2 linked regions of the Microbaculum marinisediminis genome follow. The main gene of each other region encodes a partner of the protein of the gene in region 2 in a complex. Links are inferred from orthologs where the notes say so. Each region holds a gene or a part of one and is shown on either strand. Other genes may lie near its edges.

Region 1 (10,160 bases), on a different replicon or contig from region 2:
CGGTGCGCTTCGCCAGGATGCCCATGATCGCCTTCAGCGTGGTCGTCTTGCCGGCGCCATTGCGGCCGAGCAGGGTCACGACCTCGCCCTCGTGCACGTCGAAGGTGACGCCGTGCAGAGCGTGGCTTTCGCCGTACCAGGCGTTGAGATCACGCACCGACAAAAGCGGTGCCTGGGCCGGGCGCGCCCGCGGCCGGTCGGCGAGTGCTGCGTCAGCCATGGCCGGCTCCGATATAGGCTTCGACGACATCGGGATCCTTCGAGACGGTCGCATAGTCGCCCTCGGCGAGCACCCGGCCGCGCGCCAGCACGGTGATCGTGTCGGACAGCGAGGAGACGACCGAAAGGTTGTGCTCGACCATCAGCACCGTGCGGTTGGCGGCGACGCGCTTGATCAGCGCGGAGATGCGGTCGACGTCCTCGTGGCTCATGCCGGCCATCGGCTCGTCGAGCAGCAGCATTTCCGGATCGAGCGCCAGCGTGGTGGCGATCTCCAATGCGCGCTTGCGGCCATAGGACAGCTCGCCGGCATGGACGCCGGCGAATTCGGACAGGCCGACCTCGCCGAGCAGTTCGGCGGCCCGCGCATCGAAGCCGCCCAGCACCCGCTCGGACCGCCAGAAATCGTAGGAGTCACCGCGCTGGCGCTGCAGCGCGATGCGGACGTTCTCGAGCGCGGTGAGGTTGGGGAAGACGGCGGAGATCTGGAAGGAGCGCACGAGGCCCATGCGCGCGATGTCGGCCGGCGACAGGGCGGTGATGTCCGTGCCCTTGTAGGTGATCGTTCCGCGCGTCGGCGACAGGAACTTGGTCAGGAGATTGAAGCAGGTGGTCTTGCCTGCTCCGTTCGGCCCGATGAGCGCGTGTATCGTGCCCTGCCTCACGTTCAGGTCGACGCCGTCGACGGCGAAGAAGCCCTTGAACTCCTTCGTCAGGTCGCGCGCCGACAGAATGATGGCATCTGTCATGCGTAAGCCGTTTCCTCCTCGACGCTTCGTTCGCGGCGAGGCACAGGCTTATTGAGGGTCTCCCCATGACCCCACCCTTCGTGCCGCACCTTAGTCCAAGCGCACTTATTGACTGAATGAATGCACGAGCGGGGGGCATATGCAAGGCCGTATTCGGGCCCGACCGGCATCGGCAACCCGTTGGCGTAGTTAATTTAACCGGCGATGTATTGCCTGGCTTCAGGTCGACGGCTGCCGGGCCGGGAACCAGTGCGCCGTCCGGTTGGCGAAGGCGACCAGCGACAGCATCACCGGCACTTCGATCAGCACGCCGACGACGGTGGCGAGGGCGGCGCCGGAGCCGAAGCCGAACAGGCTGATGGCGGCGGCGACCGCCAGTTCGAAGAAGTTGCTGGCGCCGATCAGGGCGGAGGGAGCGGCGATGCAATGGACCTCGCCGGTAGCGCGATTGAGCAGGTAGCCGAGGCCGAAGATAAAATAGGTCTGCAGCAGGATCGGCACGGCCAGCAGCACGATGATGAACGGCTGCGCCAGGATCTGCTCGCCCTGGAAGGCGAACAGCAGCACCAGCGTCGCCAGCAGGGCGAGCACGGATACCGGCTGGAGCCGCGCCAGGAAGGCGGCGAACGTGGCCTCGCCGCGGCGCAGGACGGCACGGCGCAGGACCTGGGCGATGACCACCGGTACGACGATGTAGAGGACCACCGAGAGGACCAGCGTGTCCCACGGCACGATGATCGCCGACAGCCCGAGCAGCAGCGCCACGATCGGCGCGAAGGCGAACACCATGATCGCGTCGTTCAGGGCGACCTGGGACAGGGTGAAATGCGGCTCGCCCCTGGTCAGGTTGCTCCAGACGAAGACCATCGCGGTGCAGGGGGCGGCGCCCAGCAGGATGAGCCCGGCGATATAGCTGTCGACCTGATCCGCGGGCAGGAGCGGGCGAAACAGCCAGCCGATGAACAGCCATCCCAGCAGCGCCATCGTGAACGGCTTCACCGCCCAGTTCATGAACAGCGTGACGCCGATGCCGCGCCAGTGCTCGGCGACCCCGGACAGGGCGGCGAAGTCGATCTTCACCAGCATCGGGATGATCATCAGCCAGATCAGCACGGCGACCGGCAGGTTGACGTGCGCGACCTCCATCGAGCCGAGCGCCCGCGCGAAATCGGGAAAGACGTGGCCGAGCGCGACGCCGACGACGATGCACAGGGCGACCCAGAGGGTCAGGTAGCGTTCGAAGAGCGTCATGGCGGGGCGTCCGGGCTGTATTCGGTCGGGGGAGGGCGTTCGTTTGGTGAGTTCTTGCGTGGCGATGGTCGTTCGGGGGCGGTTCAGGCCGGCGTATCGCCGGCGCCCGGCTTGCCGATATCGCGCAGGTGCTGCTGCAGCGTCAGCCGGTCGAGCGAGGAGAACGGCAGGTTGACGAAGATCGAGAGGCGCTGGTGCAGCATCCGGTAGGTCTCGGCGAAGGCGGCCCGCCTGACGGCTTCGCTGCCGGTGGCGGCGGCCGGATCGGGCACGCCCCAGTGGGCCGACATGGGCTGGCCGGGCCAGACCGGGCAGGCTTCGCCCGCCGCGTCGTCGCAGACGGTGAAGACGAAATCGAGCTGCGGCGCATCGGCTCCGGCGAATTCGTCCCACGATTTCGACCGCAGGTCGTCGACGGGATGGTTCAGGCCCTTCAACAGGTCGAGCGTGTAAGGGTGGACGGCGCCTTTGGGGTGGCTGCCGGCGGACAGGGCGGTGAATCGCGGACTGCCGATCCGGTTCAGGATCGCCTCGGCGATGATGGAGCGGGCGGAATTGCCGGTGCACAGAAACAGCACGGTGTAGCGATCGGCGCTCATTCGGTTACCTCGCAAACGGGGGAGTCGGCGCAGTTCTGGGCGATCGCGTCGGACAGGCCGCCGCAGATCTCGGGATGGCCGTCGCAGCAGTCCTCGGTCAGATGCACCATCAGCCGCCGCATCTCCTCGATCGCCACCGCGTAGAAGATGTTGCGGCCACGCCGCCAGCTGGTGACGAGGCCGGCCTGCTCGAGCTGGGCGACATGGAAGGTGAAGGCCGAGGGCCGCAGGTCGCAGGCCCGGGCGAGCGCGCCTGCCGGCATGCCCGACGGGCCGGCCCGCATGAGCGTGCGGAACAGGGTGAGGCGGTGGGTCTGGCCCAGGGCGGCAAGACGGGTGACGGCGGCTTCGTGATCCATAATTCAATGATACAAGAATTGTTGAAATGTCAAGGCGGAGAATGACGCCGCGGCCTACCGCAGACGCTGCGGCACGCGGGGCATCGGGACACAATGCCGCCCGCACCCCCATTGCGCCGCGTGCCCCGTTCGCCTAGATAAGCCGCGAATTCTCCGAAATCTCAGAACGGGTTAAGGGCGGATATGGCGCGCCAGTTCATCTATCACATGCAGGGCCTGACCAAGACCTATACGGGTGGCAAGAAGGTCCTGGAAAACATCAACCTGAGCTTCTACCCCGACGCCAAGATCGGCGTGCTGGGCCCGAACGGCTCGGGCAAGTCGACGCTTCTGCGCCTCATGGCCGGGCTCGACACCGAGTACACCGGGGAGTCCTGGCTCGCGGACGGGGCGACCTGCGGGTACCTGCCGCAGGAGCCGCAGCTCGACGAGGCCAAGGACGTGCGCGGCAACGTCATGGACGGCGTCGCCGAGAAGCAGGCGATCCTCGACCGCTACAACGAGCTGATGATGAACTACTCCGACGAGACGGCGGAGGAGGCGTCCAAGCTGCAGGACGACATCGACCGGCTGAACCTGTGGGATCTCGATTCGCAGGTGGAGCAGGCGATGGACGCGCTGCGCTGCCCGCCGCCGGACGCCGACGTCTCCAAGCTGTCGGGCGGCGAGCGCCGCCGCGTGGCGCTGTGCCGGCTGCTGCTGGAGCAGCCCGACCTGCTGCTGCTCGACGAGCCGACCAACCATCTCGACGCCGAGACCGTGCACTGGCTGGAAAACCACCTGCGCGAGTATCCGGGCGCCATCCTGATCGTCACCCACGATCGCTACTTCCTCGACAACGTGACCGGCTGGATCCTCGAGCTCGACCGCGGTCGCGGCATCCCCTACGAGGGCAATTACTCGGCCTATCTGGAGAAGAAGGCCAAGCGGCTGGCGCAGGAGGGCCGCGAGGACGCCGCGCGCGAGAAGGCGCTGTCGCGCGAGCGCGAATGGATGGCGGCGAGCCCCCGCGCCCGCCAGGCCAAGTCCAAGGCGCGGATCCAGGCCTATGACGAGTTGCTCAGGAAGAACGACGAGCGGATGAAGTCGAGCGCCGCGCAGATCGTGATCCCGCCCGGACCTCGCCTCGGCGACGTCGCCATCAATGTCGAGCACCTGTCGAAGGGCTACGGCGACCGGCTGCTGATCGACGACCTCTCGTTCAATCTGCCGCCCGGCGGCATCGTCGGTGTGATCGGTCCCAACGGCGCCGGCAAGTCGACGCTGTTCCGCATGATCACCGAACAGGAAACGCCGGATTCCGGCGACATCACGCTCGGCGACACCGTGAAGCTCGGCTATGTCGACCAGAGCCGCGACGCGCTCGATCCCGACAAGACCGTGTGGGAGGAGATTTCCGGCGGCAGCGAGGTGCTGGAACTGGGCAAGCGGGAGGTGAACTCTCGCGCCTATACCTCGGCGTTCAACTTCAAGGGCGGCGATCAGCAGCAGAAGGTCGGCTCGCTGTCGGGCGGCCAGCGCAACCGCGTGCACCTGGCCAAGGTGCTGAAGTCCGGCGCCAACGTGCTGCTGCTCGACGAGCCGACCAACGACCTCGACACCGAGACGCTGGCGGCGCTGGAGGACGCGTTGGAGGATTTCGCCGGCTGCGCCGTCGTGATCAGCCATGACCGCATGTTCCTCGACCGCCTCGCCACCCACATCCTGGCCTTCGAGGGCGACAGCCATGTCGAATGGTTCGAGGGCAACTTCGAGGACTACGAGGAGGACAAGAAGCGCCGCCTCGGTCCCGACTCGGTGATGCCCAAGCGGATCAAGTACAAGCGGCTGACGCGGGCTTAGACGCGGTCAGCGTCGTGCATACGGTCGAGGGGCGAGGTGCCATCGCCGCCGTCTTGCCTGCCGCTCATGGGTCCCGGATCACGTCCGGGACACGCGGCTTCTGTTTGGAACACAGCCGTGACATCCGAACAGCCTCGTGCCCTGGACTTGATCCAGGGCCCATTCGGCGATGGCGACGGTCGCCGGCCATTGCATCGTTTCCGCTAGTCAAACGCCCCCGCCCGGCGGCTGGACGGGTCGCGCGGGTGCCGTTTGAGGCGGGGATGCGGTGATGGCCCCGCGGATCAAGTACAAGCGGCTGACACAGGCTTAGACGAGTCCGTGTTATCCCTGTGGTGTCATGCCCGGTGCTGTCAGGCCCGGACTCGTTCCGGGCATCCATGAACACCCCGGGCGTATGGTGGCCATGGATTGCCGGGACAGGCCCGGCAATGACACAAGGAGTGTCGACGCTGGCGCGGTCTGCCCGCGAGTCAGAAACAGGGGTGATCCATGCCGACCTGGTCCGCCTCCCAGTACCTGAAGTTCGAGGACGAGCGCACGCGACCGGCGGCCGAGCTGGTCGCGCGGGTGCCGCTTGAGGCACCGGAGCGGATCGTCGACATCGGCTGCGGGCCGGGCAATTCGACCGAGCTGCTCGTCCGGCGCTGGCCGGGGGCGGCGGTCGCTGGGTTCGATACGTCGGACACCATGCTGGAGGCGGCGCGCAAGCGGCTGCCGGAGACCGAATTCTTCAAGGCCGACGCGGCGCGCTGGATGCCGGACGCGGATGTCGACCTGATCTACTCGAACGCCACGTTCCAGTGGGTGCCGGACCATCTCGCCGTGCTCGCCGGGCTGTTCGGTGCGCTGAAGCCCGGCGGCGTGCTGGCGGTGCAGATGCCCGACAACCTGGGCGAGCCGAGCCACGTGGCGATGGACGAGACGGCGGGCGCGGGGCCGTGGGCCGGAAAGCTCGCCTCGGCCGGCCTCGCCCGCGATCGGTTGCCGGCGAAGCCCGTCTACTACGACCGGCTGGCGCCCATGTCGCAGAGCTTCGATATCTGGCACACGATCTATACCCATCCGCAGGACGGGCCCGAGGGCATCGTCGAGTGGCTGAAGGGTACGGGCCTGCGGCCCTATCTCGACCCGCTCGACGAGGCGGAGCGCGCGGGCTATCTCGCCGCCTATACGGCGCGGATCGCCAAGGCCTATCCGGCCCGCGCCGACGGCAAGTTGCTGTTGTGGTTCCCGCGGCTGTTCATCGTCGCGGTGAAGGCCTAGCGGACGGCTTTCTTCCGGCCGATCCACATCCGCGCAGGCTCGCGTAGGCGGGACGCCGGCTGCCAGTATACGAGGTCGTGGCCCCATCAGGGCGATCCCCGCTTTCGCGGCGATGAGCGGTCGGGTGCAGCGGGAGCCGGGTCGGCTAGCGCGCCGTGGCGGCGGTTTCCTCGAACCGGTTCAGGCTGGCGACGAGATCGCTGAAGCGCTCGCCCTGGACGACCACATGGGCCTTCAGCAGGCGCTCGGCGCGGTCCGGGTCGCCGGACAGGATCGCCGCGACGATCGCCTCGTGCTCGGCCAGCGACGTCTGCATCCGATCGTGCACGCGAAGCTGCAGCCGGCGATAGGGCTTCAGCCGCCGATGCAGGCGGCGGGCCTCCTCGGCCAGGAAGCCGTTGCCGCAGGCCGCGTAAATTGCGTAGTGAAACTGCTCGTTCTCGTAATAGTAGGCGTCGGTATCGCCGCCGGCGGCGGCCTCGGCGCAGGCATTGCCGGCCTCGGCCAGATCGGCGCGCTGGCGGTCGGTAATGCGGCGGGCGGCGAGGCGGCCGCACATGCCTTCCAGCTCCGCCATGACCTCGAACATTTCGAACAGGCGGCCGGCGCCGATCCGCGCGACCACCGCGCCGCGGCGGGGCCGGTGCTCGACGAGCCCCGACCCGGCCAGTTCCAGCAGCGCTTCGCGGATCGGCGTCCGCGACACGCCGAAGCGCTCGGCCAGCGCGGTTTCGTCCAGGCGGGTGCCGGGCGCCAGTGCGCCGGTTGCGATGTCCTGCTCGAGCGTGTCGCGCAGGCGGGAGGCGGTTCGTTCGCTCATACGGTCAGCGTACAAGGATTGGTCTCTTGTATACAAGAAAGTTGACGCGACAGTTATTCCATGATGCGCTGGGCCCAATACCAATGGAAACAAGCCAAGGGAGGACTACAGGCATGAGCAAGATGCTGAAGACCGGTGTGGCCGCGATCGGGCTGGCGATCGCGCTGACGGGTGGCGCCGGCGCCGCCGACAAGACGCTGAAGGCCTCGCATCAGTGGCCGGGCGGCAAGGGCGACGTGCGCGACGAGATGGTGCAGATCATCGCCCGCGAGATCGGCAACGCCGGCGTCGGGCTGGAGGTCCAGGTCTATCCGGGCGCCTCGCTGTTCAAGCCGCGCGACCAGTGGGGCGCGCTGTCGAAGGGGCAGCTCGACATCGCCGCCTTCCCGCTCGACTACGCGTCCGGCCGCGTGCCGCAGTTCTCGGCGACGCTGATGCCGGGGCTGGTGCGCAACCACGACCGCGCCAAGCGGATGAACGATTCCGATTTCATGGCCGACATCAAGGCGCTGATCGAGGAGAACGACGTGGTCGTCGTCTCCGACGCCTGGCTCGCCGGCGCCTTCGCCTCGAAGCAGAACTGCATCACCGATCCCGAGTCCATCAAGGGCCAGGTGACGCGTGCGGCCGGCCCGGCCTTCGAGCAGATGCTGGCCGACGCCGGCGCCTCGATCGCGTCGATGCCGTCGTCCGAGATCTACTCGGCGATGCAGACGGGCGTGCTCGACGCCACCAACACCTCGTCCGGTTCGTTCGTGTCGTACCGGCTCTACGAGCAGGTGAAGTGCCTGACCGCGCCGGGCGCCAACGCCCTGTGGTTCATGTACGAGCCGATCCTGATGTCGAAGAAGACCTGGGATGGGCTCACCAAGGAGCAGCAGGACGCGGTGATGGCCGCCGGCCAGAAGGCCGAGGACTACTTCTTCGAGGAAGCCAAGAAGATCGACCAGAAGATGATCGACACGTTCAAGGAGAACGGCGTCGAGGTGGTCGAGATGTCGGGCGACGACTACAATGCCTGGCTCGAGGTCGCCAAGAAATCGTCCTACGCGAACTTCGAGAAGGACGTTCCCGGCGGCAAGGAACTGATCGAGAAGGCGCTCGCCGTCGAGTAAGTCCGTCGGTTCGCGGCGGCGCCGGAGGCATAGGCCCGGCGCCGTCCGCTTCCCTGTAGCGTGGGGCCCGGTCCGGGGGGAGCGCAAGCCATGCAGACCTATATCCGCGTCGTGAGCGCCGTCTCCCGCGCGTTCGGCATCTTCTCGATGCTGTTGCTCGCCGCCGCCGTGCTGGTCGTCTCGCAGATGATCTTCGTGCGCTACGTCCTCAACGGCTCGACCATCTGGCAGACGGAATTCGTGATCTACGCGGTGATCGCCGCGACGCTGCTCGGCTCGCCCGCGGTGCTGATCGATCGCGGCCATGTCGGCGTCGACCTGCTGCCCGAGGCGATGCACGGCCGCGGGCGGCTGGTGCTGCAGATCATCGCCGGCGTGGCCAGCCTGGCGTTCTGCGCCGTGCTCGCCTGGTCGGGCTGGGTCTATTTCCACGAAGCCCTGACGCGCGGCTGGAAGACGGCGACGGTCTGGGCGCTGCCGCTGTGGATCCCGCTGCTGCCGATGCCGGTCGGTATCGGGCTGTTGTGCCTGCAATACGTCGCCGAGCTGATGAAGCTCGCCAATCCCCGGCTGGGCGGGAGGCCGGCATGACGACGCTCACCATGGGACTTCTGGTGCTGGGCGCGCTGCTCGGCCTGCTGGCGACGGGGATGCCGATCGCCTTCGCGCTCGGCTTCGTCTCGATCGGCGCGCTGGTCCTGACCGACGGCTTCGGCGCGCTCGACATCGTCGGCGAGACCTTCTTCGGCGGGCTCGACAGCTTCGCGCTGGTGTCGATCCCGATGTTCATCCTGATGGGATCGGCGGTCGCCTCCAGCCCCGCCGGCAAGGACCTCTACATCGCGCTCGACCGCTGGCTGAACCGGGTGCCGGGCGGGCTGGTGCTGTCCAATATCGGCGCCTGTTCGATCTTCGCCGCGCTGTCGGGCTCGTCGCCGGCCACCTGTGCGGCCATCGGCAAGATGGGCATCCCGGAAATGGTCGACCGGGGCTATCCCAAGTCGATCGCGGCGGGCTCGATCGCCGCCGGCGGCACGCTCGGCATCCTGATCCCGCCGTCGGTGACGATGATCGTCTACGGCATCGCCACGGAGACGTCGATCGGCCGGCTGTTCATCGCAGGCCTGCTGCCGGGCCTGCTGCTGACCGTGCTGTTCATGATCTGGACGCTGATCTCGTGCCGGCTCGCGGGCTACAGCTTCGAGCAGATGGCGCAGCGCTTCACCTTCAAGGAGCGCTTCCAGGCGCTGCCGCGCGTGCTGCCGTTCCTGCTGATCATCGCCGGCATCCTCTACGTGCTCTACGGCGGCGTCGCCACGCCGTCGGAAGCCGCCGGCGCCGGCGCGCTGTTCTGCATCGTCCTGGTCATCGTCATCTACCGGATCTTCCGGCCGGGCCCGCTGATCGAGGTGTTCCGCTCCTCGCTGCGGGAATCGGTGATGATCATGATGATCATCGGCGCGTCCGAACTGTTCGCCTTCACGCTGTCGTCGATGTTCATCACCCAGTCGATCGCCGGCTGGATCGGCGACCTGGACGTGAACCGCTGGGTGCTGATGGCGCTGATCAACGTGTTCCTGCTGTTCGCTGGCTTCTTCCTGCCGCCGGTCGCGGTGATCCTGATGACGGCGCCGATCCTGCTGCCGATCATCACGCAGGCCGGGTTCGACCCCTACTGGTTCGCGGTGATCCTGACGATCAATATGGAAATCGGCCTGATCACACCGCCGGTGGGGCTGAATCTCTACGTCATCAACGGGATCGCGCCCGACATCCCGCTGCAGACGATCCTGCGCGGTTCGCTGCCCTATGTGCTGTGCATGGTTGTCGGGATCGTCATCTTGTGCATCTTCCCCGAGATCGTCACCTGGCTGCCGACCGCGCTGATGGGGCCGGGGGGCTAGATGCCCGTGCTGATGCCTGCCAACCAACCGAAGACT
Region 2 (3,965 bases):
TGCTGGCGCTCACCGGCGGGCTGGCCAATCCGTTCTCGATCCTGCTGCTGGTGCCGGTCGTGGTCTCCGCGAGCGCCCTGCCGCCGGCCAACACGGTGCTGCTCGGCGGCATCGCGCTCACCGCCGCCAGCATCATCGGCGCGGTGCACCTGCCGCTGCCCTGGCTCGGCGGCGACGCGCCGGACCTGCCGGTGCTCTACATCTCGGGAATCTGGGTGGCGCTGGCGCTGGCCATCGGCTTCACCGGCGTCTACGCCTTCCGCGTCGCCCGCGAGGCCCGGCAGATGTCGGACGCGCTGGCCGCCGCCGCGCTGGTGCTGGCCCGCGAGCAGCATCTCTCCGCCCTCGACGGCCTCGCCGCCGCCGCCGCGCACGAGCTCGGCACGCCGCTGGCCACCATCGCGCTGGTCTCCCGCGAACTGGAGCGCGACCTGCCCCGCGAGGGGCCCCATGCCGAGGACGTCAGGCTGCTGCGCAGCCAGGTCGAGCGCTGCCGCGGCATCCTCGAGCGCATCGGCTCGCTCGGCGAGGAGCCCGGCGGCCATCTCGACCGGCTGCCGCTGTCGAGCCTGATCGAGGAAATCGCCGCCCCGCACCGCGAGTTCGGCATCGACATCCGCATCCATCTGGACGGCGCGCCGCCGGAGCCGGTCGGCCGCCGCGATCCCGGAATCCTCTACGGCCTCGGCAATCTCGCCGAGAACGCCGTCGATTTCGCCGCCTCCACCGTCGATATCCGCGCCGGCTGGACCGCCGACACGGTGACCATCGAGATCGTCGACGACGGACCGGGCTTCACGCCAGAGGTTTTGGCGAAGATCGGCGAGCCCTATATATCCACCCGTGGCCGGCGTCGCGGCGGCGTCGAGGAATCCGGGCTCGGCCTCGGCCTGTTCATCGCCAAGACGCTGCTCGAGCGCTCCGGCGCGCAGCTGCTGTTCGCCAATCGCGCGCCGATGGGGCGCGGCGCCTTCGTCAGCGCGTCCTGGCCGCGCAGCCGCTTCGAGGTCGCCGGCCCCGCCGGTTCCGTAGGGTCCGCCGGCGCTGCGGGATTTGACCTCGGCGTTGCGGGCGATAATAAGGTGACAGGAAATCCGGCCGCCACGGCGGCGAAAGAGACGATGGCAAGCAGGACATGACCGAATCCGCCGACGACGCGGTGCTCGCGCTACCCGACCGCACGCTGCTGATCCTCGACGACGACCGCCCCTTTCTCACCCGGCTGGCCCGCGCGATGGAGCGACGCGGCTTCGAGGTGACCGAGGCCGACACCGTCGCCGCCGGCCTGGTGGCGGTCGACAAGACGCCGCCGGCCTTCGCCGTGGTCGACATGCGGCTGGAGGACGGCAACGGCATCGAGGTGATCCGCCGGCTCAAGGAGAAACGCCCCGAGGCCCGCGCCATCATCCTCACCGGCTACGGCAACATCGCCACCGCCGTCACCGCGGTGAAGCTCGGCGCCGTCGACTATCTGGCCAAGCCCGCCGACGCCGACGAGGTGTTCGCCGCGCTGATGGCCGAAAGCGACGACAAGGCGGTGCCGCCGGAAAACCCGATGTCGGCCGACCGGGTGCGCTGGGAGCACATCCAGCGCGTCTACGAGCTGTGCGACCGCAACGTCTCGGAGACCGCCCGGCGGCTCAACATGCACCGCCGCACGCTGCAACGGATCCTGGCCAAGCGCGCCCCGCGCTGACGCCGGGCATTGTGCTGGCATCGGGCATCAGCCTCGGCGCGCTTGCCCGATCCGCTCGTCGCCGATGACCGTGTGCGGTCGCACTTTCGGACCCGTCGAAAACACCCAGCACAGATGCCCGACACGACCAAAGCCATAACGATCTATGTCGACGCCGACGCCTGTCCGGTGAAGGACGAGGTCTACAAGGTCGCCGGCCGGCACGGGCTCAAGGTCTATGTCGTCGCCAACGCCTTCATGATGGTGCCGCGCGATCCGCTGGTCGAGCGCGTCATCGTCGCCGCCGGTCCCGACGTGGCCGACGACTGGATCGCGGAACGGGCATCGCGGGGCGACATCGTCGTCACCGCCGACGTGCCGCTGGCCGACCGCTGCGTGAAGGCCGGCGCCGCCGTCCTGTCGCCGAAGGGCCGGGCCTTTACCGAGGATTCGATCGGCATGGCACTGGCGACGCGCAACCTGATGAGCGATCTGCGCTCCGCCGGCGCGACCACCAGCGGCCCGCCGCCCTTCGCCGCAAGGGACCGCTCCGCCTTCCTGTCGGCGCTGAACCAGGCGGTGGTCCGGCTGCAGCGGGACGGCTTCGCGACCGGCTGACACGCGGTACTGGCGCCCGGGGCGCGGCATTGCGGCCGAAGCAGAAAGCCTGCCCCACCAACGCCTTCCGCCTACCCTCTCTACGTCATTGCCGGGTCGGTCCCGGCAATCCCCGGCGTACGGCACGAGATGCCCGGGTCACACCCGGGCATGACGCGAGACGTGAGAGGGCACGGCCCGGCGCGCGGCAATTGCGACGCCAGTGCAGATCATTTTAGCGCGGGCGGAACAGAGGCTCAGGCGAAGAAGGGGAGGGCCGACCAGTCCCGACGCAAACGAAAACGGCGGCGCCGAAGGGCACCGCCGTCTCGAACAATCCGTTTCGGAGCCGAATCAGAGCGATTCGGAGATCCACGACACCAGCCGGCTCTTCGGCTGCACGCCGACCTGGGTGCCGACGGGCTGGCCGCCCTTGAACAGCATCAGGGTGGGAATCGCGCGGATGCCGTAATTGGCCGAAATGCCGGGGTTTTCGTCGACATTGACCTTTACGATCTTCGCCTTGCCAGCCATTTCCGCGTCGATCTCGTCGAGCATCGGCGCGATCTGCTTGCAGGGCCCGCACCACTCGGCCCAGAAGTCGACCACAACCGGCTCGGCGGAATCGAGCACGTCGGCCTGGAAATCAGCGTCAGTCGTATGGGAAACGGCCATTTGTCATTACCTCGCGGTCGCGAATCGGCCGCTCTCACGGCCTGTCTGGATGGGTTGAGCGGAAGGTAGGAAGGCTGGCCACGGGCGTCAAGCCGACGGTTAGCCGCCATGCCTTTCGAGCAGATCGCGCGGGAGCGGCATCAGACGCGGCGCCGCCGTCCACAACAGCGCGGCGCGGACGGGCCGGTCCGGCCAGATGCGGGCGGCGAGCGCGCCATAGGCGGCAAGTTGGGCGAGATAAGCCGCCGGCACGTCGTCCGGCGTTTCCGGGACCGTGCGGTCGGTCTTGTAGTCGACGATCAGGATGTCGTGATCGGTGACGGCGAGCCGGTCGATCTGGCCGATCAGCGGCGCGCCACCCGGCGCCGGCCGGCCGGCGATGTTCACCTCGGCCTGCGCGCCCGGGGCGAACACAGCCGCGAAGGCCGGATCGTCGAGGATCGCCAGCACTTCGGCGAGATAGCCCGCGCGCGTTTCCTCCGGCCAGTCGGGGGCGAGCACGGCAAGGGCCCGCTCTCCCGCCGCCCGCCGGTCCTGCGGGCCGATCTCGGGAAGCGCCTCGAGAAGGCGGTGCAGCACCGTGCCGCGCCGCATGGCCTCCTTGCGGCCCCGCGCCTCGCCCTCGCCGGAGGCGACGTGCTCGGCAAGTCGCGAGGGGGCGAGCGGAGCAACGGCGGGGCGCTCGCGCGGCGCGTCGGCCCCGACCCAAGCCGGCAGTGCGGGGGCGGCGAGCACCGCTTCGACGGGCGGCCGAGGCTGCGCCGGGACACCGGGACCGATATAGCGGCGCACCGGTCCGTCGGGCGTTTCGGCCGGCGTGAGGATCGGCGCCAGCGCGTTCGCCATCAGGCCGTGCCAGGCGCCGTCGGGCAGCCTGTTGGCGTTGGTCTTGAAGCCGGCGACATAGAGGCGGTCGCGGGCGCGCGTCATCGCCACGTAGAGCAGGCGGTTGGCCTCCTCGACGCGCTGGCGCTCGGCGGTGGCGCGCAGGGCGCGGGTCGCGGCACAGTCGGCCTGC

What was found.
Region 1: the proteins of trxA (region 2) and MUB46_RS23895 are in contact, whole or in part, in an NMR structure (PDB 2IPA), measured with the Bacillus subtilis proteins. The link is inferred for Microbaculum marinisediminis from one-to-one orthologs.

The regions. Positions count from the first base shown.
Region 1 is NZ_JALIDZ010000017.1:6,430-16,589, reverse strand. What follows is about bases 1,061-4,016. They hold MUB46_RS23895 (arsenate reductase ArsC), read right to left. Parts: upstream 2,819-4,016; coding sequence 2,303-2,818; downstream 1,061-2,302. Other genes in these bases: ettA (energy-dependent translational throttle protein EttA), read left to right, coding at 3,361-4,016; MUB46_RS23890 (ArsR/SmtB family transcription factor), read right to left, coding at 2,815-3,177; arsB (ACR3 family arsenite efflux transporter), read right to left, coding at 1,188-2,219. In the rest of the region: MUB46_RS23910 (ABC transporter ATP-binding protein), read right to left, coding at 1-220; MUB46_RS23905 (ABC transporter ATP-binding protein), read right to left, coding at 213-968; more of ettA, read left to right, coding at 4,017-5,019; tam (trans-aconitate 2-methyltransferase), read left to right, coding at 5,512-6,285; MUB46_RS23875 (GntR family transcriptional regulator), read right to left, coding at 6,431-7,105; TRAP transporter substrate-binding protein DctP, read left to right, coding at 7,219-8,220; MUB46_RS23865 (TRAP transporter small permease subunit), read left to right, coding at 8,311-8,811; MUB46_RS23860 (TRAP transporter large permease), read left to right, coding at 8,808-10,124. UniProt on the Bacillus subtilis protein: Catalyzes the reduction of arsenate [As(V)] to arsenite [As(III)]. In vitro, can dephosphorylate para-nitrophenyl phosphate (pNPP).
Region 2 is NZ_JALIDZ010000004.1:323-4,287, forward strand. What follows is about bases 1,288-3,965. They hold trxA (thioredoxin), read right to left. Parts: upstream 2,948-3,965; coding sequence 2,627-2,947; downstream 1,288-2,626. Other genes in these bases: MUB46_RS08950 (ActR/PrrA/RegA family redox response regulator transcription factor), read left to right, coding at 1,288-1,696; MUB46_RS08955 (YaiI/YqxD family protein), read left to right, coding at 1,811-2,293; addA (double-strand break repair helicase AddA), read right to left, coding at 3,047-3,965. Outside these bases: MUB46_RS08945 (ActS/PrrB/RegB family redox-sensitive histidine kinase), read left to right, coding at 1-1,139; more of MUB46_RS08950, read left to right, coding at 1,136-1,287. UniProt on the Bacillus subtilis protein: Participates in various redox reactions through the reversible oxidation of its active center dithiol to a disulfide and catalyzes dithiol-disulfide exchange reactions.